2 regions of the Blautia sp. AF17-9LB genome follow, and region 2 is predicted to be linked to the other one. Evidence: predicted binding sites of a transcription regulator. Region 2 holds the regulator's gene; the other holds the start of a gene.
The links. Region 2 encodes NrdR, which represses ribonucleotide reductase genes. Its sites were predicted from a motif close to CACAANATNTTGTG; they were not measured.
Positions count from the first base shown of each region.

Region 1: the regulator NrdR is predicted to act here: its motif matches at 6,033-6,046, upstream of nrdD (anaerobic ribonucleoside-triphosphate reductase).

Region 1 covers NZ_QUGU01000023.1:31,976-48,291, forward strand. Annotated here, with positions in the region: gene DWX00_RS18040 (V0D/AC39 family V-type ATPase subunit) at 1-208, opposite strand, end outside; gene DWX00_RS18045 (hypothetical protein) at 213-524, opposite strand; gene trmB (tRNA (guanosine(46)-N7)-methyltransferase TrmB) at 939-1,589, shown strand; tRNA gene DWX00_RS18055 (tRNA-Lys) at 1,801-1,873, opposite strand; gene DWX00_RS19760 (hypothetical protein) at 2,084-2,233, opposite strand; gene DWX00_RS18060 (MATE family efflux transporter) at 2,411-3,778, shown strand; gene nrdD (anaerobic ribonucleoside-triphosphate reductase) at 3,876-6,011, opposite strand; gene dapF (diaminopimelate epimerase) at 6,183-7,031, opposite strand; gene DWX00_RS18075 (hypothetical protein) at 7,237-8,562, shown strand; gene trxB (thioredoxin-disulfide reductase) at 8,622-9,542, shown strand; gene DWX00_RS18085 (ABC transporter ATP-binding protein) at 10,116-11,213, opposite strand; gene DWX00_RS18090 (FecCD family ABC transporter permease) at 11,220-12,281, opposite strand; gene DWX00_RS18095 (ABC transporter substrate-binding protein) at 12,293-13,657, opposite strand; gene DWX00_RS18100 (hypothetical protein) at 13,737-16,316, opposite strand, start outside.
Region 2 covers NZ_QUGU01000002.1:337,923-354,238, forward strand. Annotated here, with positions in the region: gene DWX00_RS03875 (hypothetical protein) at 1-41, shown strand, start outside; gene DWX00_RS03880 (LysR family transcriptional regulator) at 141-1,028, opposite strand; gene DWX00_RS03885 (heavy metal translocating P-type ATPase) at 1,282-3,822, shown strand; gene DWX00_RS03890 (GNAT family N-acetyltransferase) at 4,016-5,182, shown strand; gene DWX00_RS03895 (acylphosphatase) at 5,210-5,515, shown strand; gene DWX00_RS03900 (YlmC/YmxH family sporulation protein) at 5,516-5,767, opposite strand; gene nrdR (transcriptional regulator NrdR) at 5,910-6,362, shown strand; gene DWX00_RS03910 (DUF3786 domain-containing protein) at 6,377-7,012, shown strand; gene DWX00_RS03915 (citrate/2-methylcitrate synthase) at 7,143-8,501, shown strand; gene DWX00_RS03920 (patatin-like phospholipase family protein) at 8,606-9,493, shown strand; gene DWX00_RS03925 (YqeG family HAD IIIA-type phosphatase) at 9,568-10,092, shown strand; gene efp (elongation factor P) at 10,177-10,734, shown strand; gene DWX00_RS03935 (DUF5688 family protein) at 11,004-11,915, shown strand; tRNA gene DWX00_RS03940 (tRNA-Arg) at 12,043-12,115, shown strand; gene DWX00_RS03945 (hypothetical protein) at 12,260-13,138, shown strand; gene DWX00_RS03950 (pseudouridine synthase) at 13,214-13,915, shown strand; gene ligA (NAD-dependent DNA ligase LigA) at 13,912-15,867, shown strand; gene metA (homoserine O-acetyltransferase MetA) at 16,019-16,316, shown strand, end outside.

The DNA of each region.
Region 1 (16,316 bases), on a different contig from region 2:
GCATTTTCTCGATCTGACCTCGGTGAAGGTCAGCTTCGTTGTAGCCCTCAAACAGATCCTCATAGCCTTTATGCTGCTTGAGGTAAGAAACTGCCTGCGGTACACTCTCCAGTTCCACGATTTCCCGAAAATTCTGGTCGTTTAAAAGATGGCTCTGCATGGCTCTTATCTTTGTGGTAAGGCCGCTGTAGGATAATAGACCGCTCATCGTTTCACTTCCTTATAATGTTTTCGTAAATCTGCGTGGACAGTGTTCCGTGATTCTGTTCGTAATAAGCGTCCAGTGAAGATAGAAGTTCGGCGGCAGAGTCCCGCTGCTTTTTCTGATCCGCATCTGTAGTAGAATGAAGTTTTGTTGTGATCTCTTCAATCCGCTTTGCCGTTTCCGCTTCCAGATCTGCATCGAATTTTGCAATCCGCTCTTCCTGCTGCTCGTCCTGGAGCTTCTTCTGATTCTCGGCAGCCTGCATAATCTTAGTAGCAGCCGTTTCGATCTCTGCAAGTTTGTTAATTACAGATTCCATAGCATCGCTTTCCCTCCTTATTTATTTAAAAGACAACAAAGACGAGGAAAACTCCCCGCATCTTTGCTGTTAGTATTCTACACCTTTTTTTCCAAAGTTGACATATTGAAATCGTAAAAAAAAGTGGGATTTCGATCGACTTTTTGATTAAAAATAGACAATGGGTCATATTTTTTCTTCCAATATCAATAGCCAAAAGATGGTCCCTCATATGATTTCGATATGGTTCCAATCCGATTGTCATATTGCTGATAAGAAATGCTATGTGCAGGTTGATATTGTATATAGTATTTTGAAAACTTCGAAAATTTGAAAACGGGATTTTTCTGTTTTGCTTTTTCGGGAGCTATGATATACTGGATATGATTGGCTTTTATTCTAATATTTATCACTTAAGAAAGGAATTTTACGCATATGCGCCTTAGAAATATCAGAGGATCAAAAGATGTGATTGCTTCCTGTCCGTTCGTTGTGCAGGAGCCGGAGAGCTGCCGGGGACGGTGGGCTGAAATTTTTGGAAATGAAAATCCGATTCATATTGAGGTCGGTATGGGAAAGGGCCGCTTTTTGATGGATATGGCGGTTCTGCATCCGGAAATCAACTACGTCGGCATTGAAATGTACGACAGCGTGCTGCTCCGCGCAGTACAGAAACGGGAAAAACTGGAGACGGAAATCAAAAACCTGTTTTTCATCCGCATGGATGCACGCCAGCTTCCGGAAGTGTTTGCTGAGGGCGAGGTAGACCGCATTTACCTCAACTTCTCCGATCCGTGGCCGAAGGACCGCCATGCGAAGCGGAGACTGACGTCACATGAGTTTCTTGCACGGTACGAGAAGATTTTAAAGAAGGACGGAACACTGGAATTCAAAACCGATAATAAAGATCTGTTTGACTTCTCTCTTGAAGAGATGAAAAATGCAGAGGGATGGGAACTCACTGCATTCACATACGATCTGCACCACGATGTGGTTCTCTCAGAAGGAAATGTAATGACGGAATATGAGGAGAAGTTTTCCTCAATTGGAAACCCGATCTGTAAGATGGAGGCACGGTTTCTGTAGCGGAATGCTTTCGCAAATGATTTGATTCCCATCCAAAATACAAACCGGCAGCAGAACGGTCTCTTGAAAAGTAAGACCGCTCCGCTGCCGGTTTTTCTCTGTTTCTATCGCAATGTAAAAAAGTTGATACACAGACTTTTGGTATTTTGCTTGTAAAACAAGAAAAACACCGTCCCCGCAGCTCTCAGGTCTGCAAAAACAGTGCTTTCGATGCGCCTTCAGGGACTCGAACCCTGGACAAATAGATTAAGAGTCTACTGCTCTACCAACTGAGCTAAAGGCGCTTACTTTTGTTTTTCTGTGTTTCATTGGATGATCCACTCGCTGAACACAAATAAGATTATAAAGGATTCTGCCGAAAAAAGCAACCTTTTTTTCACTGTTTCTTTACTTTTGTTAAAAACAGCGAAAACAGGTCTTATAATTCTATTAAATTTCACAATTTTTTCGTATATTTCCGTTTGTTTCGATGACGGCTCCAATGGCAGCCGAACCTACTTCCGTTTCTTATCTTTCTTTTTCAAAAGCTTCTCCAGCTCCTGCATGGATTTCTGGATTTTATAAAGACAGCCGCTGCCGGCATATTTATTCTGATAGCAGAAATCCTGGAGTTTCTGCTGAAGGAAACCTGATTTTCTGATCAAACTTCTTCTCCGCTTTCCGGCGTACCGGACACGGGCACCGGAAAAGTTCTTTTTCTTCTATATTATACAGGGAATGTCAAAAATGACCAGAAAATAGCTTGTTTTAGCCATTGTTTTCCCATTTCCTTTCCGCTATAATACAGCAAAAACTACTATTTATACTTTGGGGGAATTTTTATGAAAACACGAATGAATTTTAAGGATGAATTTTACCAGAAACTAAAACTCCTCGTCCTTCCGATTGCGATCCAGAATTTTATGCTGGCTCTCGTCAGCGCAACGGATGCGATCATGCTGGGCTGGATTGATCAGACTTCGTTGTCTGCTGTTTCACTGGCCGGACAGGTGCAGTTTGTTTTGAGCCTTTTTATCTCAGGCATCGCGGCGGGCGCCGGTATTATGGCAGCGCAGTACTGGGGGAAACAGGATGCCGCTTCGATCGAAAAAGTGATTCCGATCGCACTTCGCACCAACCTGCTGTTCTCCGGCCTGTTTACCATCCTTGCCGGTTTCTGTCCCGAAATGCTGATGCGCATCTTTACAAATGATGCGGCCCTGGTTGCAAGCGGAAGCCAGTATTTACGCGCTGTTGCACTCTCCTACGTACTCTGCGGTATTTCGCAGGTCTATCTGATCCTGCTGAAAAACACCGGTCATGCAGCAGTCAGCTCCCGCATCAGTTCCACTGCGGTTGTACTGAACATCATTTTAAATGCCATCCTCATCTACGGTCTTTGCGGTGCTCCGGCACTTGGGATCCGCGGAGCAGCTTATGCAACGGTAGCTGCCCGCGTTGTGGAACTGATCTGGGCTTATCTCGAGACAAAGAAACCGGAGCGTGTACGGATTCTCTGGAACCGCCTCTTCTCTTCCGCAGGGAAAATACTTTCAGAAGACTTCTGGCGCTACACGCTTCCCGTGCTTGCGGCCTCCCTCGTCTGGGGAATTGCCTACGTTCTGTACTCCGTTATCATGGGCCACATGGGAAGCGATGCTGTTGCAGCAAACTCGATTACCTCGATTGCAAAGAGCCTCCTCTCCTGCCTGATCCGCGGTGTGAGCGGCGGTGCCGGTGTTCTGATCGGAAACCTGCTCGGTGCAGATGAACTCGAGAAAGCACGCGAATACGGCGGCCGCCTGACGCATCTTGCAATTGCCATCGGCGTTGTGACCGGCGGTCTTCTGATGTTGATCTCTCCTGCAATCGTCCACTTCGCTCCGCTTACCGATACCGCGGCAGAATATCTGCAGTACATGCTTCTCTTCTGCGGTCTGAACTTGATGGCACAGTCGGTCAACACCACCGTTCTCGACGGCATCTTCTGTGCCGGCGGCGATGCGAAATTCGATATGCAGGGAAATATCGGCGCGATGTGGTGCTTTTCCGTACCGCTTGGTTTCCTCGCCGCGTTCTGGCTGAAGCTGCCGGTCATGGTTGTCTACTGTATCGTAAACCTCGATGAGATCGTGAAACTGCCTGCGGTTTATCTTCATTATAAAAAATACGTCTGGGTACGCAACATCACCCGCGATATCGAAGAATAATTGCCGAACTATAAAATCCCCTGCGGAAAATCCAAACCGAATGGATTTCCCGCAGGGGATTTCGTTCTTTTATCGTATTACAAATATCGCAATGATTTTACATCGATTTTCTCTCTGCAATTTCCGCCATCTTTGCTTCATTCAGACGTGTGTCGCCATGGACACGGCTGTAGGAAAGATAGCCGTTCATACGGTCGATCTTTGTCAGGTTCTTGGAACCGCAGACCGGGCAGACATCCATGTCGAGTTCCTGGTGGCCGCAGTCATCGCAGTAAGCCAGGGACAGGTTGACGCCCTCGTAGTAGCCAAGCTCCATCGCACGCTCGATCAGTGTCTTGATCGCGCCTTTGTTGTAGCCGACCGGATAGCGCACGTACTGGATTTTTCCGCCGTTGCAGAGCTCCCAGAAACGTCCCTCGAGATCCTGTTTCTGGATCGGGGTAATGTCCTCGGTTACGTGGCAGTGGAAACTGTTGCTCACATACGGGCGGTCCGAAACGTTGCGGACGATGCCGTACTGTTTGCGGAACTGCTCTATCTGCAGGCCGCACAGGGATTCTGCCGGTGTGCCGTAGATCGCATAGAGGATGCCGTCCTCTTTCTTAAACTCGGCAACCTTGTCGTTGATATATTTCAGCGTGTCAAGTGCGAACTGTCCGTCCTCAACAAGAGATTTTCCGTTGTACAGCTCCTGCAGCTCGTTCAGCGCCGTGATACCGAACGATGCGGTCATCGGCTTTAACAGCGGGCGGATCTTGTCGGACGGTTTTAAGTGGCCGCCGTAGAAACCTCCCTCACAGTAAGCCAGCGGGTTCGTGGATGCACGCATCTCGCCGAGGTAATCGTAGGTCCGTTTGTGCAGATCGCGGATCATCTCGAGGTAGAAATCAAGCACTTCGTGGAAATCGCGGTTCTCGGAACGGGATTTTGCCAGGATCATCGGAAGATGAAGGGAAACGGCTCCGATGTTGAAACGTCCGACAAAGACCGGTTTGTCGTTCTCATCTGCCGGCTCCATGCCTCCGCGCTCGTACCACGGGCTAAGGAAAGCACGGCATCCCATCGGGCTGATGACTCTCTTGTATTTCTTGTACATCTCGGCGATGTAGCCCTCGCCGCTCATCGACAGCCAGTCCGGATACATGGTTTTAGAGGAACAGTCAAGTCCTGCCTCAAAGACATCTTCTGCGATGCCGCCCTCTCCGTGAATTGCCTTGTCATATAAGAAGACGATTTTCGGGAAGAGCACCGGCTTTTTGTGGCCTTTCTTGCCCTGTCCGTTTTTGTGGACCTCAAGAAGGGAGATGGAAATCATCTTCTCGAACATGCTCGTTCCAAGGCCGAGGGTCACGGTAACGAACGGATAATCACCGCGGGAAGATCCAACAGTGTTCAGTTTATACTCAATTCCCTGCCATCCCTGATCGCACTCTCTTCTTACTTTGTCGATCGCATACTCGATGGCTTTCTCCTGTGCACCCTCCCAGGATGCGTCGGTATATTTCAGGAACTCTTTTACGTAGTAATCGTAGCTCTTCTGTGCGTACGGAGCAAGGATCTTGTCCACCTCCGGCACGGTAAAGCCGCCGTACTGCTGTGCAGCGGTGCTGAGGACGATATCGCCCATGACATCAAATGCGGTGTCGAGTGTCTTCGGCTCGTTGTACCAGACATTTCCCATCTCGAAACCGCCTTTTAAAACGTTTCCGACATCGAACAGACAGCAGTTCATGGTATCGAGACGTGCGGACTGGTCGTGGATGTAGATGTAACCGTCCTTACAGGCCTGCAGCTCGTTGCGGTTCATGAAGAACTTGCGGTACAGCTCTTTGTTCAGCTCGTTGAAAATCAGGCTTCGCTTCGTTGCAACGAGGGCGCTGTCGGTGTTGGCATTGCTCTTGTCGCCGATGTAGCGGATGGACTGGCTCTTCGTGTAGACCTCGTCCATCATATGGATAAAATCAGTTTTGTAATTGCGGTAATCGCGGTAGCTTTTTGCCACAGCCGGGTTTACTTTTTCGAGTGCTCCCTCCACGATATTGTGCATATCGCTGATCGGAATTTCGGTCTTTCCAAGGGAATATACGTGCTCGGTTGCGAACTTACAGATAAAGTCAATCTCCTGCTGTGAGAAGGTATACAGGATTCTCTGTGCGGATTTATTTACGGCACGGACGATCTTCTGCGCGTCGAATTCTTCTTTGGTGCCGTCCTTTTTGATAATATAAACCATTGTGGTGTCCTCCAATTCAAACACTATATCTTGTGTGTCCCCCACCCTTTTCTTGTAGCGGGCACCACATATTGTAGCATGTTTCTTTTGAAAAGAAAAGGCATTTCCTGTAAGTTTTTATTTTCAGAATATTGCATACTGCTCTTTCGTGCAGACAGAAATCTGCATTTTTCAAATTCGTTCTGCAAGCGTTCCTTCAAAAACGGTCTCGGCCGGGCCGGTCAGAAGGACCTTATTTTTCGTCCGGTCCCATGTAACGAAAAGCCTGCCGCCGCGCAGTTCTACGGCAGTTTCTCCCTCCGAAACACAGCCGGAAAGCATCGCCGCGACGGCTGCCGCACACGCTCCCGTTCCGCAGGACAGCGTTTCACCGCTCCCACGTTCCCAGACTCTCATTTTTATTGTGTGTTGATCTAAAGTCTGGATAAACTCTGTATTGATACGGTCCGGGAAGCAGGAAAGGTGTTCAAAAGCGGAACCGGTCTTTGCAATGGATATTTTTTCCACATCTTCCACCGGAATCACCGCATGCGGATTTCCCATCGAAAGGCAGGTCATCGTATAATTTTCCCCGCACACGGTAATTTTATGCTCCAGCACATATTCCCCCAGAGAAACAACGGGGATCTGTGCGGCGCGGAATTCCGGCGTTCCCATCTCCACTGTCACCTGACAGATCTTATTCGGATTCTCCCCCGTCTGCAGATGAATCACACGGTTTCCGCTGCCGGTTTCGATAGTCAGCGTCGTTTTTCTCGTCAGCCCATGCTCGTACACGTATTTTCCCACACAGCGGATGCCGTTGCCGCACATCGCGCCCTTCGAGCCGTCGGCGTTGTACATTTCCATCGAAAAATCTGCTGTTTTGGATGCCCCGATCAGAATCAGCCCGTCCGCGCCGATGCCGAAATGGCGGTCACTTACCGCTTTTGCCAGCCGTCCCGGACTCTCCACCCGCTCCTCCATGGCATTTACATAGATATAATCATTTCCGCAGCCCTGCATTTTTGTAAAACGCATACACAGCCTCCTCCCAGACTTCTGCCCTTTCCAGTTCCTTACTAAATATGTATTCCGTACCGCGCTTTTGAAAAACCATTTTTCTCAAATCCGCTTCAGACATTGGAAAACGAAGCGGAATGTGATAGAATAGGGGGAACTGATATCGTTACTTACATGAAGTAACTCTCAAATATTTTTAACCATTTATTATGAGGAGGTTTTGATGAAAAAATACCGTTGGGTTTTAACAGCAGTATTTGCCGCTTTCCTCGTGGGAACGAGCGGCTGCGGAAAGAAAACAGAAACGATTCCGATCACAACCATCAGTCAGAGTACCGACGATGACGACCCCAAAGACAATCTGGCGGCCTCCGGCGATTCCGATGAGATTCCGGAATACGATGTGGATCTCTCGAAGAACCTGAACAGTTTTCAGCTTGCCATCTGGGGCGATACATACGAAGTTCCGGAATCCTACGCGGATTTTACAGCGCTTGGCTGGGTCTACAGCGGCGACGACACAAAGGAAATCCAGCCGGAATCCTTCTCAGAGGGCGAAAGCTTTGAAAAGGACGGAAACCAGATTACCGTCGATATTGCCAATCCGGACACCACGGCAAAGCCAGTGGCGGAATGCCTGATCGGAGGCATTCACATCGATACCTCGACCGCTGAGGGTCAGAATATCTATGTCGGCCTGCCGAACGGCGTCACCCTGCAGCAGTCGCTGATGGAGGATGTGGAAAGCATCTACGGTGCGCCAAAGGACCGTTATGAGGCCGATACCTCTGTGCAGTTCACGTATGAATACGGGCTGTACCAGACGATCACGCTCGGCTTCGATAACGAAACGGGAATTCTGTATTCCCTCGATATGCAGAACTTTACGACCACGGCTGATGCAGAAGCGCTCGATGGTGTCAGCGATGCCACAACACCGGAAGTGGAGGCCTACCAGGCACCGGAAGCCGACAGCAGTAAAATCAACGACTGGACCGTCCGCTTTGACGATGTACTCTATCATCTTCCCGTTCCGGTCAGTGAACTTCTGGACCACGACTGGACCGTCAATACGAAAGAGTCCGATACGGCCGTTTTAAACGGAAAATACGGCTACGTCACGCTGGAAAAGGGCGGTCAGAAGCTTTACTGCACCGTACATAATTACGGCGCGGAGGCGACGACAGTACGCAACTGTTTTGTTACTTCGCTGTACGGCGATCTCGATACGACAAAGATTCCGATTTCAATCACAAACGGCATCACGCTCGGCACTTCCGAGAGCGATTTTCTGGCGAAGGCAGGGGATGCCAAATCAGAAAAAACGGAAAAAGAGGATAGTAACCTGACACTCTACACATTCTATAGTGATGACGAAAAGCTGGACTACACTGAAATCGGCATCGACAACGATCTGAAGCTGGTACGCAGCATCAAGGTGGTTCACAACCAGCCGGAAGCGCCGGAAGAAGAAGCCAAAAAAACTTCCGCGGAAGATTCATCTTCCGTTTCCGACAGTCAGGAACCGTCCGAAACACCGGCTCCGTAACGATACTTTCAGAAAAATGGCTGCATGGCAGCTTACTACAGACGAAAACGAGGATTTTTATGGAAAACTTATACGACGTTATCATCATCGGCTCCGGCCCGGCGGGTCTTTCTGCCGCGATTTATGCGAAACGCGCAAAGCTCTCCTCTCTTACGATTGAGGCAAACTTTGCAAGCGGCGGCCAGGTGCTGAATACCTATGAAGTAGACAACTATCCCGGCCTTCCGGGCATCAGCGGCATGGATCTCGGAAGCACGCTGCGCGCACACGCTGAAAAAATGGGCGCGGAATTTTCCCGTGAGCGTGTGAAGGAGCTTGTTCTTGACGAAGAGATCAAGATTGTCCGCACGAGAAAAAATGAGTATCATGCCAAAACGGTCATTCTTGCAACCGGTGCGGAGCACCGCGCGTTAAATGTACCTGGTGAAAAGGAGCTCTCCGGCATGGGCGTCTCTTACTGTGCAACGTGTGACGGCGCATTTTTCAAAGACAAAACCGTTGCCGTTATCGGCGGCGGCGATGTCGCCGTGGAGGATGCGATTTTCCTTGCCAGAACGTGCAAAAAGGTTTACGTGATCCACCGCCGCGATGAACTGCGGGCAGCCGGTGTTCTCCAGGATGCACTGCTGGCACTGCCGAATGTGGAAATGGTGTGGGATACGGTTGTGGATTCCATCGAAGGAAACGAGATGGTGTCCGGCGTGAAGGTAACGAACAAAAAGGCAGGGGAAGCCGGTGTGATCACGGTAGACGGCGTGTTTATTGCCGTCGGCATCGTTCCGGTCTCCGCACTGATCGCAGGCATCGTAGAAACCGATGAGGCTGGCTACATCAAAGCCGGCGAAGACGGTGTGACGAGCGTGCCGGGCGTGTTCGCCGCAGGCGATGTCCGCACGAAGCAGCTCCGTCAGATCATCACGGCAGCCGCCGACGGCGCGAACTGTGTGACTTCGGTAGAGAAATATCTGATCAGCCACTGATGGCTTCTTTCGAATAGAATACGGCAAAAGCAGGCATTCTTCGTATTGTACGGAGAACTGCCTGCTTTTTTCTGTTTTTCCGTAGTTTCTGAAATCTGAAAAACCTTTCATGTCAGTCGTGTAAAACTTTAAAACCTCTTTTTGTCGAAATTGCACAAAGAAACCGGTTTTTTCCCACACGGGCCAATTTTATAAACATCCCGTCCACAAGTTATCCACATAGTTAACCACCGAAAACATGCCTAAAAACAAGTTATACACCGAGTTATCCACATTATCCACGAAAAACGGTGTGGAAAGCATGTGTTTAAATCTTGCGAAATCAGAACGCGTGTTTTGGTCATAACAGAGAAAACCGTTATTTCGCCAAAAGATTTTATAAAGCACTTGACTTTTTAAGTGTCAATCTCTGTTGGTTTTTGACTTGAATTGTGTGAATTTTTCGTACAATTTAATATTACATTTTTCGTGTTCTTTTGCTGTTTTTACAATGGCTGCAAAAAGAAAATCTCCTGTTCGGAAAACGATTGTTTCGTTCCCAGACAGGAGATTTTGATTGGATTTTTCTTTGTTTTACTCTGCCAGCTTTCCAAGCCGCTTTGCTTCTGCCCTCAGCTCTTCGATCCGGCGGTTGCACATGCCCACCGGGACGCCGGTGTCGATGACACGTTCACAGCTCTTCATCAGCTCGCAGGCGCGGGCAAATGCCTCGTCGCTGATCTCCTGGAACGGTGCTTCGGTTACCGTCTCCATCGCCAGAATGCGGGCGAGCTGGTAATCGATATCGTTCGTATACAGGACGCCTGCCGCAAACGGGACATTTTCCTTCTGCAGTTTCCGGAACACCGGGATTCCCGTTCCGCCGCCTGCGAGGACAAAGACGCGCGGTGTTCCCTCCGGCCGCGGCAGCTCGATGCTTCCGAAGCACGGGTCAAACGAACCATTGTCAATCTCGTATAGTTCGCGGATGATATCCTCGCGGAAAATTGTCTCCGGTGCGCCGAAATGGGAAATAGCATCGCCCTTGACGCAGATGATCTTATCTGAAATTTTCTGTGCCAGATCGATCTCATGCAGCGACATGATGACGGTGATGCCCTTCTCCTTTGCCATGCGGCGCAGAATCGCGAGCAGTTCCAGCTTGTGGCGGATATCGAGGAAAGAAGTTGGCTCGTCGAGGATGATGACCTCCGGCTCCTGACAGATCGCACGCGCAAGAAGCACTCTCTGGCGCTGGCCGTCGCTGATGGCGTTGAAATCGCGGCCGCCGAGCTCTTCGGCATGAACGGCGCGCATCGCCTTCTCGACCTTCTCCTCATCCTCGCGGGTCAGCATGCCGAGCCGTCCGGTGTACGGATAGCGGCCCGTTGCCACAATATCGTGGCAGGTCATCAGCTCCGGCTTCATGCGCTCCGTCAGCACAACGGCCATCTTCGTGGACAACTCGCGGAACGAAAGCTCATGCAGGTTTTTCCCGTCAAACTCCACATTTCCGCCGACCAGCTTTAACTGGCGGGTGATGCTTTTCAGAATCGTTGATTTACCGGAACCGTTCGGTCCGATCAGCGTAACGATCTCGCCTTTTTCGATGCCGATGCAGATATCTTTGATCAGCGGCTTCTTATCATAGCCGACCGTCAGGTGGTCCAGATGAAAATAATATTCATTCATATTCTCTTACCCCCTTTTCCGGCGCAGCATCATGAAAATGACGACCGGCGCACCAAAGATCGATGTGACCGTACTGATGGACAGCTCCAGCGGTGCAAACGCCATACGCGCGATCAGGTCGCACATCATACAGAAGACGGCTCCGCCGAGGAACGTTCCCGGGATTACGACGAGCGGACGCGATGTGCCGAGGCTCTGTTTAACGAGGAACGGGACGGCAATGCCGACAAACGAAATCGGACCGGCAAATGCGGTGACGCATGCGGAGAGAATACTCGAAAGCAGAATCAGCGCGATGCGGAATACTTTGATGTTGACACCCATGCTCTGCGCATACGCCTCACCGAGCTGATATGCACCGATCGGTTTTGCCATCAGGAACGTGATGACAAAGGTGATGCCGATCACAGCCGCAGAGATCGCTACGTTGCTCCAGCTCATGCCGGAGAAGCTTCCCTGTGACCAGCCGTGGAGGTTGACGATATCGGAATCCTCCGCGAAGGTGACAACAAAATCCGTGACCGCCGAGCAGATGTAACCGATCATAATACCGCCGACGAGAAGTCCTGCCATATTTTTGATCCGCCGGGACATCAGCAGAATGAAGCTGACGGAGAGAAGGGATCCTAAGAATGCTGCAACAATCATCGTGTAAGATGTGATATTGCGCGCCCGCTCCAGATAAAAGATCATGGTCAGCGCCACGACCATTTTGGCTCCCGAGGAAATTCCAAGAACAAACGGACCGGCAATCGGGTTTTCAAAGAAAGTCTGTAAAAGGAAGCCCGACAGGGACAGAGCACCGCCCAGGATTGCCGCCATCAGAATACGCGGAAGGCGGATTTTCCAGATAATATTGTACGCTTTCCCCTCTCCGGTCCGCCGCAGCAGAATCCGGAAAATTTCCGGAATCGAAATATTTACGTTTCCGGAATTGATATTCAGCACGGTGATGGCGGCGAACGCCAGAATCAGCACCAGGAACACAGCGGCATACCGCGAACGGCGCCGGAAGTTTTCCATATGGAAACTGTTCTCTTTTCCTGTCATATTTTTTTTCTCTGACATACGTTCCTCCATCAGGATAATTTTCTTAAGAATACCATCTGATCCGGATCGCCGCCCGTTACCAGAAGGTTAATGTCGTTGGTAAACTGTGCAATTTTATCGGTTGCCTGATACATGGATTTCTCGGTTGTCCAGACGTTGCCCTCTTTGACTGCTTTGTAATCGGCAAACATGGAATCCTTTGCCAGCAGGTCGTCCAGGGTTTTGACGGTGGAATCGATGCTTGCGTTGTAGATCAGGTAGTCCGCATCTTCGGCCGTATCGTAGAACTGCTCCATCGTGATCGGCACGGATGTTTTTCCGCTGTCGTCCTGGAGATCACGGAAGGCGTTGCGCGCACCGCCAAGCTCGATCATGTTGGAAATGTAGTCCTCCGGGTTCCGCACAACGGCAGCTCCGCTCGTATTAATATAGAAGAAAGCGACCGTTTTTTCGGTATTCTGGAAATCCTTCAGATTTTCCACAACACTTGCCTGATTTGCAAAGAAGTCGGCTGCCTCCTCCTCTTTGTCCAGCATGGCACCGTAGAGTTTGATCCATTCGGTTCTGCCAAGAGGCTGGGATTCGTAGCTGGAACGGTCGATGAAGACCGGAATATCGAGCATCTCGATCATCTCCTGTACCTTCGGGGAATGGAGGATCATCGTGGATTCAATGGCCAGATCACAGTTCTCACTGACCAGAAGTTCGTAATCCGGCTCACTGTATTTTCCGGCGAAGATCATCGTTCCGGCATTCATCGCGTCAACGGCATCCTGTACGTACCAGTTGTCTGCGGTTTCACCGGAGAGACGAATCGTATCGAGGGAGTCGATGGCATCGAACAGCGCCATCGGAGAGGTTGCTGCCATGTAGATGCGTTCCAGCGGCTGATGGATTACAATTACGTCGGAATCGAGGTCATCCGGCGCCTCTTTTCCGTCCGGGACGAGCAGATACTGCGCGCCGTCTTTGACATCGATCAGTTTATAGCCGTCTGTGCAGTAGTATACGTTAAAGCACTCCGCGTAATTCAGGACCATCTTGCTCTCGATGGTGATTCCGGTGATGTCCGGTGCGTCGCTGACATCGTCTGTCGTTGCGAAACCATCCGCGGATGCGGTATCACTCCCGGAGGTGCTGCTCGCAGCAGTGGCTTCGGAGGTGCTTTCACTTTCAGCCGTACTTTCCGAGACGGATGTGCTCTCCGTCTGGCTTTCGGAAACGTCTGCTGCGGATGCTGTGGATGTGCTGCTCTCAGAAACTGCCGAAGTGCCCGACGCGGACGATGTGCTGCTTCCCGTTGATGCGGTGCTGCCGCAGGCCGTCAGTGACATCGCTGCTGCAAGAAAAAGTGCGGCCCATTTTTTCAGCTTTCTTTCGTTTTTTCCTGTCATTTGATATTCCTTTCTGAAAGAAAAAGCCGCTGCCATACGGCAGCAGCCCTTTCTCATTTTTTGCTGCAAATTATTGTACTTATTTATTCTCTTCTGCCTTTACCATCTGCTGGAACAGCTCGTTTGCCTGATCCTCGCATCCGAAGATCACGCCGTAGACTTTCAGCCACTCTGCTTTCGCAAGATCGGTCTTCTCGTCTGCGGAACGGTCAACCAGCATCGGAATGGTCAGGGTTGCCAGACGCTCTGCGGTGTCGGACAGACGCTCATTTTCCTCTTTCAGAAGTTCTTCCGTAGTCTTGTCTTCGTCTGCTTTCTCATCCGTTGTCTTATCGTCTTTATCGTCCTTCTGATCCTCAGCTTTGGTATCTGCGGTCTCGTCGGCTGCATCAGCATCTTCCTCATCTTTTGCATTTCCCGGAAGGAACTCAGACGGAAGAATTGCAAAATCGATTTCGTCTTTTACCAGAGCTTTGTAGTCCAGATCATCGAATGCTCCGTCGAAGGAGATTTTTTTGTCTTCCATTGCTTTTGCAATGTTTTCGATCTGGCAGTCTTTCTGCTCCATGCCGACTGCTTTGATGCTCTCTGCTGCGTCTAACTGCTCATCGAGAAGTTTCAGGGCATCCTCAGATGCTACGTATGTTTTCTCAACCGGAAGCTGGATCACGATCATATCTTTGTCCAGTCCTGCCGGAATCTCAACATCTTTCGGAACGATCAGATATTTGACAACATTGCCTTCGTACAGCTCTTTTGTCTTTTCGGTCAGATCTTTCGCTTTCTCAGTGCTGGTCTTTTTGGAATCGGATGCTGCTGCCGCTTCTTCCTCGTCGGTTGCTGCTGCGGTATCCTCCGCTGCTGCGGTATCGGTATCTTCTGCTTTCTTGTCGTCCTCGTTCTGTTTCTCCGGATCACGCTCGGTATCTTTTGTCATATCGATCTCCAGCAGGGTGATGCCTTCGTCGTAATGATACATCTTGAAGTACTCTGCGTAAGCAAGTTTTGTCTCTGCTTTGTATTCCAGTCCCATGATCTCTGGAGCGGTGGTATCCAACTTGGAGTTATCGGTGCTGATCGTGGAGATTGTTCCGTCTGCTTTTACAAATCCTGTGCTGGAAGAAGTGCTGCCGCCCTTCTTTGCTGCTGCCAGGGAGATGAAGATGTTGTAGGAAATCTCATGGGCAACGGACATTCTGGTGGTCATACCGATGATGGTATTGTTCTTGTTCAGCTCAACCGGAATGGTGAAGATGCTGCTTCCGCCGCTGACATTTGCCATGTATTTATTTCCGTTTGCTTTTACATATCCGTAGTACGGACTGCTGAATGCGATCGTTGCATAAGCCTGTCCGTTCGTTACAGTAATCTTGCTGCAGGAGATGGTTACCTTTCCGGATCCGCCGGAGAAGGAGAATCCGTCTGGTGTGTAAACGCCGTCTGCCAGTGTGGTTGCACTGTCTACTTTGGATGTGCCGCCGCTTAAGTCAGACTCATATTTGGATTCCTGCTCCGGTTTGGTATCGGCCGGTTTCTGGGTCGGTGCCGGAGTCGGAGTGCTGGTCGGTTTTACAACCGGTGTCTCGGATGGAGATACGGTTGGGGTCTTGGTCGGAACGAGGGTTGGTTTCGGATCGTTGGAATCATCCGACGGCAGATCTCCGGTCTTTTTCAGGCTGGAGGATGCGATCGTGATGGTTCTGTCAAACCATTTGCCGCTCTTTACTGCGTGAGCTGCCACTGCCAGGCCCTGATCCAGTGCTTCTACCGGAATTTCAAACTGCAGTCCTGTTTTTGTCTCGCCGTTTAAGGTGTACTCACCTTTTCCTTTGGATGCAATCCATGCACTCTTATCTGCTGCTGCATCTGCTGCTGTTCCCAGATACAGGTAATTGTAACCTGCTCCGCTTAAGGTGATAAGTGCTGTCATTTTTCCATCTTTTGCAGTCAGTTTTACTTTGACTACTTTAAACATTGCTGCACCAGTCTCAGCAGTTGCTTCGTAGATACCGTCTGCAATTTTGTTTGTCTCATCTGCCGGAAGATCTGAGGTCTTTTTCAGACTTGCTGATGCGATGGTGATGGTTCTTGCATACCATTTGTCCCGTTTTTCAGAATGGGATGCAACGGTAAGCGGCTGATCAAGTGCTGCTACCGGGATTTCATACTGCATTCCGGTTTTGGTCTGTCCGTCATCGGTCGTATAATCCGCTGTTCCGATGCCCGCGATCCATGCGCTCTTATCTGCAGCAGCTGCCTCTTCCGGAGTTCCCATATACAGGTAGTCATAAGCAACACCGCTTAAGGTGATCTTAGCTTTCATATCACCATCTTTTACGGTCAGCTCCACAGCCACTACTTTGAACATCTGAGCACCCGTCTCGGCGGTTCCGCTGTAAATGCCATTTGGAACTTTAGATGGCTCCGGGGTCGGCGTTGCGGTTGGTGCCGGGATCTCAGTCGGTTCCGGGGTTACGGTCGGTTCCGGGGTTGGTGTAACATCTGGTGTTTTCGTTCCCGGAATCACAAAGTAAAGCTGCTGTTTCGTATACCAGGTTCCGTCTTTCTTTCCAAGAACAATCGGAACGGTTGTGCCGGCTTTGTCAGCATCTACTTCAAACGCAAAGGAAAAACCGTCGTTTGCTTCCTGCATTCCCTG
Region 2 (16,316 bases):
TGCCGCATAAAAAAGAGCAGATTGCCGGACAGCAGGCATAAATAAAAAAGAGACCCTGTATACGGGAAGGATGGAGCAGCGATGTTCCGTTCGCCGGTAGACAGGGTCTTTTTCTGTTTCAAACAAAAGTTCATAAAATCTTATACGCGTTCCAGAAGCTCCTCGATCAGCTCTTTTGCCGCCGCGTTCTGGTGCTGCCGCGGGTTGATGATAAGACAGATTTCACGTTTGGGGGCCTCCTCGATGAGCGGAATCCGACAGACGGTACGGCTCTTTAAGGCATCGCGTGCCAGCTCCTCCGGATAAAATCCGATGCCGAGGTTATACTCGACCATAGGAAGAATCTGATCCGTCGTCGCCGCCTCCATATCGGGGTGGAAGGCGAGGTTGTGATTCAGAAAGTACTCGGCGTACAGCTCCCGCGTGCCGGTGTCTTTGGCAAGCGAGATAAAAGGATATTCTGACAATTCGCCGAGATGATGCGGCTCTGCGGAAAGGGATGCATATTTCGATCCGCCGATCAGAATTTCCTGGAATGGGAAAATCGGGATCTTGTGCAGCGGTTTGCGGATTTCCACCGGGCTTGTGACGACTGCGAAGTCGACCAGACCGTTTTCGAGCGCCTGGATGGCCTGCGGCGTCGAGTGGTTGGAGATGCGCAGGCGGACGTGCGGATAGCGGGTGTGGAAGTGCTCCAGGCGGGAGAGCAGCATCAGACGAAGTGCCGTCTCGCTCGCACCGATTGTGATAAGGCCGCTCTCAAGAGACCGCTCAAGAGCCAGCTCCTCCTCAACCGTGCGGAGCTGTTCGTAGGCAACGGCCACACGCTCATACACCTTTTCGCCCTCCGCTGTCAGTGTGACACCCTGGTGGGAACGGATAAAAAGTTTGCAGCCAAGCTCACTTTCCAGATTGTTCATGCACCGTGTGATGTTGGGCTGGTTGTTTTTCAGAATTTCCGCGGCTTTTGTAAAGCTGTGATATTGTGCTACGAAGTAAAAAATGCGATAATAATCATATGTAATCATAAAAACCTCCGAAGGATGAAGAAGAAAAAATCATCCATGATTGCTTCAATATAAAATACATGCGCCGGGTTGTCAAGGGATTTCTGAGGATGGTCCGGCCGGATTGTGCGGGGGATGGCAGAAGAGAAGTGGAAATTTTTTGAAAAAACACTTGCAAAATACCCGGACAGGGTATATAGTGTAGAAGAAAACAAGATACCCCATTAGGGTATATGAAATAGAAAATCCAGAACTACAGAAAGGAAGACATACGATGGAACAGTACAATGTAACCGGCATGAGCTGCGCCGCCTGCCAGACCCGTGTCGAAAAAGCCGTGTCAAAGGTACCCGGTGTCACATCCTGCGCAGTCAGCCTTCTGACAAATTCCATGGGCGTGGAGGGAACGGCCTCCCCGGCAGAGATTATTGCCGCCGTGGAAAATGCAGGATACGGTGCGTCGAAAAAAGGCGAGAAGGGAAGCACATCACAGTCGGCTTCCACAGCAGAATACGAAGAGATGCTGAAAGACAAGGAAACACCGGTCATGAAACGCCGTCTGTTGAGCTCCGTTCTTCTTTTGATTCCGCTCATGTATTTCTCCATGGGCCATATGATGTGGGGATGGCCGCTGCCGAAATTCTTTGAAGGAAACCACATCGCAATGGGACTGGTACAGCTCCTGCTTACCATTGCGGTCATGGTCATCAACCAGAAATTCTTTATCAGCGGTTTCAAGAGTCTCTGGCATAAAGCACCGAACATGGACACACTGGTAGCGCTTGGTTCTACCGCATCGTTTGTATACAGCGTCTACGCCCTGTTTGCCATGACGGGAGCGCAGGTACAGGGGGACATGGATGCAGTCATGAGCTATATGCATGAATTTTACTTCGAGTCCGCAGCCATGATTCTGACCCTGATTACCGTCGGAAAAATGCTGGAGTCGATTTCCAAAGGAAAAACGACCGATGCGTTAAAGAGTCTGATGAAGCTGGCTCCGAAGACCGCCGTTCTCTTAAGAGACGGAAAAGAAGTGGAAGTCGGCATTGATCAGGTGAAAAAGGGCGATCATTTCATCGTCCGCCCGGGCGAAAATATTCCGGTGGACGGCGTTGTCCTGGAGGGAACGAGTGCCGTCAACGAATCCGCGCTGACTGGCGAGAGTATTCCGGTGGATAAAGAGGCCGGCGACCGCGTATCGGCGGCGACCTTAAACCAGTCCGGTTTCCTGACCTGTGAGGCGACGAGAGTCGGAGAAGACACAACACTCTCCCAGATCATTCAGATGGTCAGCGATGCGGCAGCGACAAAAGCGCCGATCGCCAAAGTGGCCGATAAAGTTTCCGGTATTTTTGTGCCGGCCGTTATCTGCATTGCACTTGCTACGATTGTGATCTGGCTGTTTGCAGGAGAGAGCGTCGGCTTTGCTCTTGCAAGAGGTATTTCCGTTCTCGTTATCAGCTGCCCGTGTGCGCTCGGCCTTGCAACACCGGTTGCGATCATGGTCGGAAACGGAATGGGAGCAAAACACGGAACGATGTTCAAAACCGCAGTTTCTCTCGAGGAGACAGGAAAAACACAGATCGTTGCACTCGATAAGACTGGAACCATCACAAGCGGAGAGCCGCAGGTAACCGATCTTGTCCCGGCGGACGGTGTAAGTGAGGAGGAGCTTTTAAAAGGTGCCTTTGCACTGGAGCAGAAAAGTGAGCATCCGCTGGCCCGTGCGATTCTTGCACTTGCAGAGGAAAAAGGCCTGGCCCGCGAAGAAGTCAGTGATTTCTCTGCGCTTCCTGGAAACGGTCTTGTGGCAAAACGGAACGGAAAAGAGCTCTGCGGAGGCAACCGCGCACTGATTACGAAAAAAGCGGTTCTCGCGAAACAGATGGAAGAGCAGGCAGCAAAACTTTCCGAAGAAGGAAAGACACCGCTGTTCTTCAGTGAAGACGGAAAGATGCTCGGTATGATCGCGGTTGCGGATGTCATCAAAGAGGACAGCCCGCGTGCGGTGAAAGAGCTGCAGAATATGGGAATCCGTGTCGTGATGCTGACCGGAGACAATGAGCGCACCGCGCGTGCCATCGGCGCTGAGGCAGGTGTGGACGAAGTCATCGCAGGCGTTCTGCCGGATGGAAAAGAAGCGGTCATCAGCCGCCTGAAAGAAAAAGGAAAAGTAGCGATGGTAGGAGACGGCATCAACGATGCACCGGCTCTGACCAGTGCGGATATCGGTATTGCCATCGGAGCAGGAACCGATATCGCGATCGATGCGGCAGACGTTGTCCTGATGAAGAGCCGCCTCTCCGATGTACCGGCAGCGATCCGCTTAAGCCGTGCGACCCTCAGGAACATTCACGAGAATTTGTTCTGGGCCTTCATTTACAATATCATCGGTATTCCGCTGGCTGCGGGCGTATGGATCCCGCTGTTCGGCTGGAAGCTGAACCCGATGTTCGGTGCGGCGGCGATGAGCCTTTCGAGCTTCTGCGTTGTGACAAACGCCCTGCGTCTGAATCTGTTTCGGATGCACGACGCGTCAAAAGATAAAAGAATCAAAAACGAAATTCTAAAGGAGGATCTGAACATGACAACAGAACAGGGAATGGTAAAAACCATGACAATCGAGGGCATGATGTGCGGCCACTGCGAGGCAAGAGTGAAGAAAACACTTGAGGCAATCGAGGGTGTTGCATCCGCAGAAGTAAGCCATGAAAAAGGAACAGCCGTTGTAACACTGACAGCTCCTGTATCAGACGATGTGCTGAAAACAGCCGTAGAGGCACAGGATTACACCGTAAAAGGAATCCAGTAAAACAGGAAACGTTGAGAAAAGGGAAACGCGCCTGGAATGAAAATTTCCGGGCGCGTTTCTTTTTTTTACCAGATATAGCAAAAATATTGCAATTTGTTCGGAATTTTCGTGACAAAAGGACAAAAATCCGTTAGGATAGAGAAAAAGAAGAGCAAAAACAAAAGGGTTTTTAGGATCAGGAGGTTTTTACATTATGACAGAGTACAGACTTGCAAAGCCGGAAGAGTGGGAGGACTGCATCGAACTTGCAAACTACGTGTTCAGCACGGCACACCGTCCGCACGACTTTGAGCAGTTAATTCCAAGGGTTTATCAGGCAGGACCGGAAATGGCACGGATCCACCGCGTCGCTGTTGCGGAAAACGGCAGACTCCGGGCCGAGATTGCGGTGCTTCCGCAGCAAATGGCAGCAGGGGGTAAGCTGCTCCGCGCAGGATATGTGGGAAGCGTTTCCGTGCATCCAAAGGCAAGGGGCGAAGGCCACATGAAGCGTCTTCTTGGCGACTGGATTACGGATCTGGAAGGAACGTGTGATCTTCTGGCACTGGACGGCCAGAGACAGCGGTATGCCTACTTTGGCTTTACGCCGGGAAGTGAAAAATACACGTTTTACCTGGATGTGGCAAATGTGCGCCATACCTGGAAAAACGGGGAACTCTCCGCTTACACCTTTGCGCCGCTGTTTCCGGAAAACGGCGAAGCGGACGAAGAGGCGGCAGCCTTTGCAAAGAAGCTGAATGAGGAAAAACCGCTTTACGTGGTAAGAGAGGATGTGAAAGCCTGCCTGAAAACGTTCGGCGAGCAGGCAATTGCAATCTGGAAAAACGGTGAGCGGATCGGATATCTGGCACTTTGCGGCGGAAACCAGGTTGTGGAAGCAGAAGTGTTGGAGGAACAGGATTTCGTTCCTGCACTTGCCGCTTATTTAAAAGAAAATGCGCTTGACTCTCTTTTCATTTCCATTCCGGTGTATGAGACCGGAAAAGCAGCAGCGTTATCGGAAGTCTGCGAAAGCTTCACAAAAGAGCGCTGCGGTTCCGCGATGTACCGTATTTTCCAATTTGCAGACGTCATCGAGGCAATGCTGACCATGAAAGCAGAGACGATGGGCATCAGCGATGGAACGTGGTCTGCTGTACTGGAGGGACAGCCGGTGACCGTGACGGTAAAAGATGGAACTGTGACCGTGACAGGGGAAGCCCATCCGGGGGCAGATGTACTCAACCGGGAGCAGGCGCAGGAACTGCTTCTTTCACCGCTGGCAAGTAAGGGAAGCAAGGTTCCATCTGAAATCTGGAAGAACATTCCATCCGACTGGTTCCCGCTTCCGCTGTACTGTGCGACGGCAGACGAATTTTAGGCAATGACTGTTGGGAGGCAGAGAAATATGAACGAGACAGCGAAACGAGACAGAAGAGACGAAAAAGAAGAAATCCGGTACCATGTGATTTTCTACGGCCAGGTGCAGGGCGTGGGGTTCCGTTACCGGGCGTATTATGCTGCCTACCAGCTCGGGCTGACAGGCTGGGTGAGAAACTGCTGGGATGAGACGGTGGAGATGGAGGTGCAGGGTGATGAGGAGACGATCACGGAGATGATCAAAAGGATCCGCACCTCCAGCTACATCGAAATCACGGATGCAAAATGGACGAAGATTCCGCTGGAATCGGAATTCGGTTTTCATATCCGTTGATCAGGGCTGTTTTTTCTCTTTTTCCGGAATTTCGACGAGAATGATATCGTTGCCGATCTGGCAGATGCGGTCCCATGGGATCACAAAATCCTCGCCGTGGCAGAAAAAGCCGCAGAATTTCACAGGACCCGGAAGAACGAGTCCGGTAAGATGTCCCGTTTTTGGATTGAATTCCACATCAATCGGACAGCCGAGCGTTTTGCAGGTGCAGATATTGATAACTTCTTTCTGGCGGAGATCTACAACGCGCATGCGGTGCTCCTTTTTACTGATTCCTATGGAAAAACATATGCGAAAATGTTGCTGCAGTTGACTTGAATTTCACGGAAAAATGCGTATACTGTAAAAGTAGAAAACTTTCCGAAATACTTATTTAGAAACGAGGACGAAAGATATGAGATGTCCATTTTGTAATCAGGATAATACCCGGGTTGTGGATTCACGCCCGATTGAAGACAGCAATGCGATCCGCCGCCGCCGGATGTGCGATGTCTGCGGCAGACGCTTTACGACATACGAAAAAGTGGAGACGATCCCTTTGATCGTCATCAAAAAAGATATGAACCGCGAGCAGTATGACCGCTCGAAAATCGAGACCGGTATCCTGCGCGCCTGCCACAAACGGCCGGTGTCCGCCGAGAAGATCAACGAGATGGTCAACAAGGTGGAGACGGAGCTTTTCAACGGCGAGGAACGCGAGATTCCAAGCTCTGTGATCGGAGAGAAGGTCATGCATTACTTAAAAGACCTGGATCAGGTGGCGTACGTCCGCTTTGCGTCGATTTACCGTGAGTTCAAGGACGTCAACACGTTCATGGACGAGCTGAAAAAGATGCTCGACAAATAGCGGGAGGCAAAAAAATGGAAGTGTCGAACTATATTAAAATGCGTGATCAGATGCAGGAACGTTTTCTGACATACGATCAGAAGGAGATCGAAGGAAAGTATGGCTTTGCGTTTGATGGCGATTATTTCTATGTGCCGTATCTTTTTGAAGAATGGAGAGTGAACCGCCATACCGGCGTTGTAGAGGGATCAAAAGACCATTTTCTTCATGTACATCAGGGCAGTTTCAATGAGACGCTGACGATTTTCGACCTGCTCTGCTGCGGAAAGAAGGAGATTGTGCTCGCCGGCACGTATGCGCGTACCAATTCCTTAAAGGGAACGATCAAAGGCCGCACGATTGCGTCCGGCGTTCACGACAGCCGCGCCGCACGGTATGACGGGCATGTGGAACAGCTGAAAAAAGCATGCGTTTCCCTTGGCGGAAAACCATATTTCCCGGGAGACGCTGCTTTTGTTTTTCATGTCTTTCCGTTTCTGCCGCTCGTCTTCCAGTTCTGGGAGTCCGATGAGGAATTCCCGCCGGTGCTGAAGTTTATGTGGGATGAAAACGTCCTCGATTATCTGCGGTTTGAGACGCTGTATTACGTGATGGGAGATTTCCTGGACGCACTGGATCAAGCCTTCGATGCATGTAAAACAGAAGCCTGATACCTTTTGTGAGACAAAATCTTACGAAAATTTTTCGAATGTTTATAAAAATTTCAGTATACGAATCCCTTGGTTTAATGCTATAATGAGCGAAAGTGAGTAAAAAAAGAGAAGAGAAAGGGGAATGCATATGGCTTTTAGCATGAAAGTAACACCGGAAATAGAGGAACTGACAAACATCTGTCTGGATAACTCCAAAATGGATGTTTCGCTGTATGGGCAATACGATGTAAAACGCGGACTGCGCGATGTCAACGGCGTTGGCGTCCTTGCGGGACTGACACAGATTTCAAACGTTGTGTCTTCGGATATCATTGACGGCGTCAAAACACCGTGTGACGGACGTCTGTACTACCGCGGCATCAACGTGGAAAAACTGACCCAGGGATTTTTGAGTGAAAACCGTATGGGATTTGAAGAAGTCGCTTATCTGCTCCTGTTTGGAAATCTGCCGAATGAAGAGCAGCTTAAGCATTTTAAGACGATTTTAAAACAGCAGCAGTCCCTGCCGAAGAACTTTGTGCGTGACGTTGTTATGAAAGCGCCGACCAAGGACATGATGAACACTCTGTCCCGAAGCGTTCTGACCCTGTACGCGTACGACAACCACGCAGATGATACCTCCCTTCCGAATGTGCTTCGCCAGTGCATTAACCTGATTTCTGTTTTCCCGATGCTGTCCGTCTATGGCTATCAGGCGTACAACCATTATATCAAGGGAAAAAGTTTATATATCCACAATCCGTCGAAGAAGCTTTCCACCGCAGAAAACATTCTGCTGATGCTCCGCCCGGATCAGAAATACACCCCGCTGGAGGCGAAGATCCTCGATCTTGCCCTCGTCCTCCACATGGAGCACGGCGGCGGTAACAACTCAACCTTTACAACACATGTTGTTTCTTCTTCCGGAACCGATACGTACTCCGCAATTGCAGCGGCGCTCGGCTCCTTAAAGGGACCGAAGCACGGCGGTGCAAACATCAAGGTTGTGCGGATGTTCGACGATATGAAGTCACACGTCAAAGACTGGACGGATGAGGAAGAAGTATCGAATTACTTAAGAAAGCTGCTGCACAAAGAGGCGTTCGACCAGAAAGGTCTGATTTACGGTATGGGCCATGCGGTTTACTCCATTTCCGACCCGCGTGCGCGCATCTTCAAGACCTTCGTTGAGCAGCTGGCAAAAGAAAAACACAGAGAGAAAGATTACCGGCTGTACGCTATGGTCGAGGAACTGGCTCCGAAGATCATCGGCGAGGAGCGCCATATTTACAAAGGTGTATCCGCAAACGTCGACTTCTACAGCGGCTTCGTTTACAGCATGCTGGATCTTCCGCTGGAGCTCTACACCCCGATGTTCGCCTGCGCGCGTATCGTCGGCTGGAGTGCACACCGGATGGAGGAACTGATCAACACCGACAAGATCATCCGCCCGGCGTACAAGAGTGTCAAAGATGAAGTGGACTATGTTCCGCTGGAAAACAGATAAAACAGGCAGAAGGGCCGGAGCGTGTCGGGATTTTCCGATCTGCTCCGGCATTGCTCTGTGCAGGAAGTAATGTGTCATTGTGAAAAATAGGAGAGTGCAGGAGAATGAATGAGACAAAAAATTACAGCATAACAAAATCCGGAGCAGTCATATTGGAAGGAGGGGCCAATCGCGGCGTCTTTACAGCAGGAGCGCTGGACTTTCTGATGGAGCAGGAGTATTATATCCCTCATGTGATCGGCGTTTCCGCCGGAGCCTGCAATGCGCTGGACTATGTATCGCGCCAGATTGGCAGAACGAGGGACTGTATGATTGTCACGGATGAGAAAAACCGCTACGTCAATAAGAATATCAAGACAATCGTTGAGAAAAAAGCACTGCTCGACATGGATATGGTGTTCGAACGGTATCCGTATGAGATTTTTCCATTTGATTTTGATACGTATTTTGCATCGCCGCAGACGTGTGAGCTGGTTGTGACAAACTGTGAGACGGGACGCGCGGAATATCTGGATGACCGCGAAAATAAAGAACGTCTGCTTGCAATTGGCCGTGCATCATCGAGCATGCCGATCGCCTGCCCGATGGTGGAGATCGACGGAAACGAGTACGTCGACGGCGGTGTTGCCGATTCGATCCCGATTATCCGTTCCTTAAAGACGGGACACCGAAAAAATGTCATTATTCTGACACGGAATTTCGGTTACCGCAAAAAAGAGGGAACGAGAGGCTGGGAGCTGTATGTGGCGGCATTCCGCAAATACCCGAATCTCGTGCGTGCGCTTGTAAACCGCGCGAAACATTATAACCAGGTACTCGAATGCATCGAAAAATGGGAAGAAGAAGGCTCCGTCTTTGTGATCCGCCCGGAGATACCGGCGGTATCGCGTCTCGAAAAGGACGAGGAGAAGCTGCGGGAATTTTACCAGCACGGCTATGACCAGATGAAAGCAAATTTTGAGGCTCTGCAGGAGTTTCTGAAAGAAGAATAAAGTTACTGTATAAACGAAAAGAGGATTGGAGAAAGAAGATGAGTGGAAAAAACCAGAAGAACCGGGGAACTATACTGATGCGGATGTTTTACCCGGACCGGAGAGAAAAAAGTGCCTATACGATCGATTACGCGGATCTGTACCGGAAAGGATACCGGGGCGTGATTTTTGATATCGATAATACGCTTGTTCCGCACGGTGCGCCGGCAACGAAGGAGGCGGCTGCGTTCTTTGCGTCTCTTCGGGAGACTGGTTTTTCCACCTGTCTGCTTTCCAACAATCAGAAACCGCGTGTGGCTCCGTTTGCCGATGCGGTCGGTTCTATCTATATCGAAAATGCGCACAAGCCTTCGGTGAAAAACTACCAGGAGGCATGCCGGAGAATGGGGATCAAAGAGGAGCAGGCGGTCTTTGTCGGGGATCAGCTTTTCACCGATGTGTACGGTGCAAAACGGACCGGACTTTACAATATTCTGACCGAGCCGATCAATCCGAAAGAGGAAATTCAGATCGTTCTGAAACGGTATCTGGAGCACATTGTACTGTTCTTTTATGAGCGTGATCTGGCCCGCGGCAGGATTACGAAAAAAAACAGTTGAAAAATCGGGAAAAATATTATATTATAAGATAAGCCTATGGTGCGCATTTGGCGCATCGTACTATGTTAAGGAGGAAAAATCAGAATGATTTCAGCAGGAGATTTTAGAAACGGCGTTACCCTCGAGATCGATGGTCAGGTCGTTCAGATTCTTGAATTTCAGCATGTAAAACCTGGTAAAGGAGCTGCATTCGTAAGAACAAAATTAAAAAATGTCATCAACGGTGGTGTGGTAGAGCGTACCTTCCGTCCGACTGAGAAATTCCCGCAGGCTCGTATCGAGCGTGTAGACATGCAGTATCTGTACAGCGATGGTGATTTATTCTACTTCATGAACGTAGAAAACTATGAGCAGATCGCTCTGAACGAAGAGACCATCGGAGATGCTCTGAAATTTGTAAAAGAAAACGAAATGGTTAAAGTATGTTCCTACAACGGAAATGTATTCGCAATCGAACCGCCTCTGTTTGTAGAGCTTGAGATCACCGAGACTGAGCCAGGCTTCAAGGGAGATACCGCACAGGGTGCTTCCAAACCGGCTACCGTTGAGACTGGTGCTACCGTAAGCGTTCCGCTGTTCGTAAACCAGGGAGACAAAATCAAAATTGATACCAGAACAGGTGAATATCTGTCCCGTGTATAAGTAAGACTGTTCCCGCCGTTGTCCGTCACAACTTTCTTTGTGGCGGACACGGTTTTCTAAATAAATAGAATATTCGTCTGAAAAATGGCTGATAAAGGCTGTCGGAAGCAGTCCGGGCCCGTTTTTCTCATCGTTCGAAGTTCCGCGAACCAACGAATCTCTGGCATATACAGATCTGTACAGAGGTTTTTAAGTTGTGTTTTTCGGAGCTTTTTTTGTTCCGTAAAGCAAAAATACAAAAGGCAATCAAACAGGAAAGGTGGGAAAAAATGGACTATCAGATGTTCAAAGAGCAGCTTGCCGCGCTGCTGAAAAGAAAAGCCGGCGATGATTTTGAGGTGAAGATAGAATCGGTGCAGAAGCTGAACGGTATCGAAAAAGAGGCGTTTGTCATCAGCAGAAAGAAGGACTGGATTGCACCGACGATCTACGTGGAGCTTCTGTATGAATGCTGTCTGCAGGGCGTGCCGCTTTCTCAGATTGCAGAAAAGGTACTGGAGCAGTACCGGAAAGTGGAAGCGGAGGCGAGAAGACCGGAGAAAGCTGCCTTTTTTACCAACTGGAAAAATGCTGCGCCGCAGATCTACTGCGAGCTCATTCATGCGGAGAAAAACCGTACGCTGCTCTCCGAAGTTCCGCACAGAAAATTTCTCGATCTCGCGGTCGTGTACTATTACCAGATGCGGGGAAACCGCGTGCCGGATGCGACAATTCTGATCCACGAGACGCACCGGGAGCTGTGGGGAATTTCGGCGGAGGAGCTGGATGCCCGTGCCTGGGAGAACACCCTGCGGGATCTGCCGGTGCGCACAGACAGCCTTATGGTGTATTTGAAAGAGGAGTACGGAGTAACATTTCCCCTGTTCGAGCTTGGTCCGCTGGCGGAACAGTTTTACCTGGTCAGCAACCGCAGAGGAAAGCTGGGTGCAATCTGCATGTGCTATCCCGGCGTGCTGGAGAGTCTTTCGCAGCGCTTTGAGGCAAGTCTTTATGTGATTCCGAGCAGTATCCATGAGTGCATGGTGATTCCAGATTATGATGTGTTCCCAGAGGAGTGTCTTTCCGACATGGTACGGGACGTGAATGAAAAGACGGTCAAGCCGCAGGAGATTCTGTCGGATCACGTTTATTATTACCACCGGGAAAGCGGGGAACTGACGCTGTGTGAGGAAGAAACGTAAGCTGTGTGGCAGAATAGTCTGCGAATAATTTAAGAAAAAAATGGGCGGCTGGGTGGGAAAAATACTTTACAATTGCAGGAGTCTGTGGTAAACTATCATAGTGTGGTTGAGAAAACAGATCACATCAGCGTCTGTAGCTCAGGGGATAGAGCAACGGTTTCCGGTACCGTGTGTCGGGGGTTCGAATCCCTCCAGACGCGTTTTTGCTACATGGCATGCTGCGGCGGGCAGGACCGGCGCAGGATAAGGAAAGCCCCTGCTTCGGTGTGAAGTAGAGGTTTTTTTGCTTGCTGAGCATATCAATAACTGATCCGGCGGATCAGTTTTGATGAAGGAGGAAAAATATGGCAAAACCAATGACAACAAAAGATAAAATCCGGGAATGGATTTCCGATAATCTGCGCTACATGCTTCTGATCGGAGCAATTCTCCTGATTGTGGCAGCGGTTCTTCTCATCGTTCATCTGGTGTCACCAAAAAACGATGGAAAATCGAGCGGCGGAACCGTAACAAGCAGCAGCACCGGAAACAATGTGCCGGATAAAAAGACACAGGTAAAAGCAGACAGCAAAGCAGATTCTGAGGACAGCACAGGCATTTCATCGGACGTTTCGGATTCCGCGAATGATTCCAGTGCAGATGCTTCCAGTACCGATACTGCCAGCGCGCCGGATGCAGAGGCTGAGCCGACAAGTGAGCCGGAAGCGGCAGACGATACCAGTAATACAGAGAATACCGATAATACGGCTGTCTCCTTTGCCACGGACAATGTCCCGGAAGTAAGCACCGTGCTGGAGCAGTATTACACCGCGCTCGGTGCAAGGGATATCAACGGTCTTTTTGCAGTAACAGATAATCTGACCGCGGAGGAGCAGGCGCAGATTGAGGCAGAAAGCGATGTGGAGTCATACGGAGATGTAAAGGTCTACACGATCAGCGGTCCAAGCGACGGAACGTACATCGCGTTTGTCAGCAGCAGATGCAAATATCTGGGAATCAACCAGACCCTGCCGATGCTTTCGGAGTATTATCTCTACACGACAGAAGACGGCGGCCTGAAAATCATGGATGATACTGACAGCGATGCGGCCGTAACCGAGGCTATGAAAGCGGCGCTCGAAAACGAAGAAGTCAAAAATCTGATCGAACAGGTTCAGAACGATTATCGGAATGCACTCGATGCAGATGCTTCCCTGAGAGTATATGTAGAGAGCATTCAGTAGGAACAATAGAATAATACAAAACAAAAAAAGCAGTTTCTGGTTTTTATGAAACTGCTTTTTTGGAAGGATAAAACCATGCGCTTAAACAAATACTTAAGTGATGCGGGCGTCTGCTCGCGGCGGGAGGCGGACCGTCTGACAGAAGCGGGCGAGATTACGGTAAACGGAAAACGCGCGGAAACCGGCATGCAGGTGGAGTCTGGCGACGTTGTTGTCGTGAAAGGCAAAACCGTTGTCCCGGAGGAGAAAAAAGTCTATCTCGCCTTCAACAAACCGCGCGGCATCGTCTGTACTGCGGAAAAACGGGAGAAAAACAACGTCATCGATTATCTGTCCTACCCGGTGCGGATTTACCCGGTGGGAAGACTCGATAAAGATTCCGAAGGCCTCCTTCTGATGACGAACGACGGTGCGATCGTAAACGGTATCATGCGTGCCAGAAACCGCCACGAAAAAGAATACCAGGTCGAGGTAAACAAAGAGATTACACCGGAATTTCTGAAAGAAATGGCATCCGGCGTGCCGATTCTCGATACCGTGACGCGCTCGTGCCGGATCCAGAAAACGGGAGAGCGCAGCTTTACGATTATTCTGACGCAAGGGCTGAACCGTCAGATCCGGCGGATGTGCGAAGCATTAGGATATCGTGTCACAAAGCTGAAACGTGTGCGGATCATGAATATTCACTTGAAAGACCTGAAAACAGGGGAGTACCGCCCTTTAACGGAAAAAGAATTAGCAGAACTGAAAAAGCAGATCGGGGAGGAAAAGCGATGAACGAGACAGAACGGATGAAGGAACTGGTCAAAAAGCTGAACGAAGCGGCAAAAGCCTATTACCAGGAAGACCGGGAGATCATGAGCAACCTGGAGTACGACACGCTGTATGACGAACTGCAGGTATTAGAGGAAAAAACAGGCGTAACACTCGCCGGAAGCCCGACCACAAAAGTCGGCTACGAGGCGATGGACGAACTGCCGAAAGAAGCGCACGAGTCGCCGATGCTTTCCCTTGATAAAACGAAAGATGTGGAAGTGCTCCGCAGCTTCATCGGGGATCACAAAACGCTGCTATCCTGGAAGATGGACGGTCTGACCGTCGTTCTGACGTACCGCGGCGGTACCCTCGCAAAGGCCGTCACCCGTGGAAACGGCGTGATCGGAGAGGTTGTCACGAACAATGCAAAAGTGTTTGAAAATATTCCCTTAAAAATCCCGTACCAGGGAGAGCTGGTTCTGCGCGGCGAGGCGATCATCCGCTATTCCGATTTTGAGAAGATCAACGAGGAGATTGAGGATGTCGATGCGAAATACAAGAATCCGAGGAACCTCTGCAGCGGTTCTGTGCGCCAGCTGAACAATGAGATTACGGCAAAACGCCACGTTCATTTTATGGCATTTGCGCTTGTGAGCGCTCCGGAACAGGATTTCGAAAATTCCAGAATCCGTCAGATGGAGTGGCTGAAAGAGCAGGGCTTCGAGGTGGTGGAATACAAGGTTGTCACCAAAGATAACCTCGACGAGGCGATGCAATATTTCTCCACGAAAATCGAGACAAACGATTTCCCGTCCGATGGCCTTGTCACGTTGTATGACGATATCGCCTACGGAGAATCACTCGGCACAACCGCGAAATTCCCGCGGAACGCTTTCGCCTTCAAATGGGCGGATGAACAGAAGGAGACCACTCTGCTTGAAATTGAGTGGAGCCCGTCGAGAACCGGTCTCATCAATCCGGTTGCGGTTTTTGAGCCGGTCGAGCTGGAAGGAACTTCGGTTTCCCGCGCAAGCGTCCACAACATCAGTATCATGCGTTCGCTGGATCTCGGTGTGGGTGATAAAATCCTTGTCTACAAAGCAAACATGATCATTCCACAGATCTCAGAGAATCTGACGAGAAGCGGTGTGCGCGATATTCCGGAAACGTGTCCTGCCTGCGGCGGTGCCACCCGGATTCAGATGATGAACAATGTCGAGACCCTCTACTGTACGAATCCGGAGTGCCCGGCAAAATTCATGAAGGCATTCACCCTGTTTGTAAGCCGCGACGCGATGAACATCGACGGCATGTCGGAGGCAACGCTCGAAAAATTCGTGGGCCACGGCTTCATCCGTGAGTTTGCCGATATTTTCCGTCTCGACCGCTACCGCGACGAGATTGTGGAGATGGACGGTTTCGGTGAAAAATCATACCAGAATCTGATCGACAGCATCGAGCGCGCGAAAAACACAACGCTGCCCCGTCTGATTTTCGGACTTGGCATCTTAAATATCGGTCTTGCAAACGCGAGAATGATCTGCAAAGCCTTCGATTTCGATCTCGACCGGATCCGGAATGCATCGGCGGAGGATTTCGCGCAGATCGACGGTGTCGGAGAAGTGATTGCAAAAAGCATCGTGGATTACTTTGCGGATGAGGAAAATAAAGAACGCCTTGAGCGCCTTCTGTCGTATCTGACGATTGAGAAGCCGCAGGCAAGCCAGGAAGAACAGAAATTAGCCGGTCTTACCTTCGTCATCACCGGAAGTGTGGAACATTTCCCGAACCGGAATGCATTAAAGGCAAGAATCGAGGAGCTCGGCGGAAAAGCCACCGGAAGTGTAACGGGAAAGACGAGCTATCTGATCAACAACGACACGACATCCAGTTCCTCCAAAAACCGGAAAGCGCGCGAACTCGGCGTGCCGGTGATCTCAGAAGAGGAATTTCTGAAGATGACAGAAGAATAACGAAATATCTGCAAAGGCGGTTTGCATCCCGCGCGGGAATCTGCTATAATCGGAAGCAGACGGCAGAAATTCCTGCCGGAAAAAGCAAACCGCCTGTCTGCGCAGAGAAAAGCGCGGCAGATCAAGAAGAATAGAAACGAGGAAAAAGAATATGCCGGTTAAAGTTCAGGCAGATTTACCTGTAAAAGAAATACTCGAAAGCGAAAATATATTCGTCATGGACGAGACAAGAGCGGTTCATCAGGACATCCGTCCGCTGAAGATTATGATCCTGAATCTGATGCCGCTCAAAGAAGATACCGAGCTGCAGCTTCTGCGCTCCCTTTCCAACACCTCCCTGCAGGTTGATGTCACCTTTCTGATGGTGGCAAGCCACGAGGCGAAAAATACATCGACCAGCCATCTGAACACGTTCTATGTGAAATTTGAGGATGTGCGGAAAAATTATT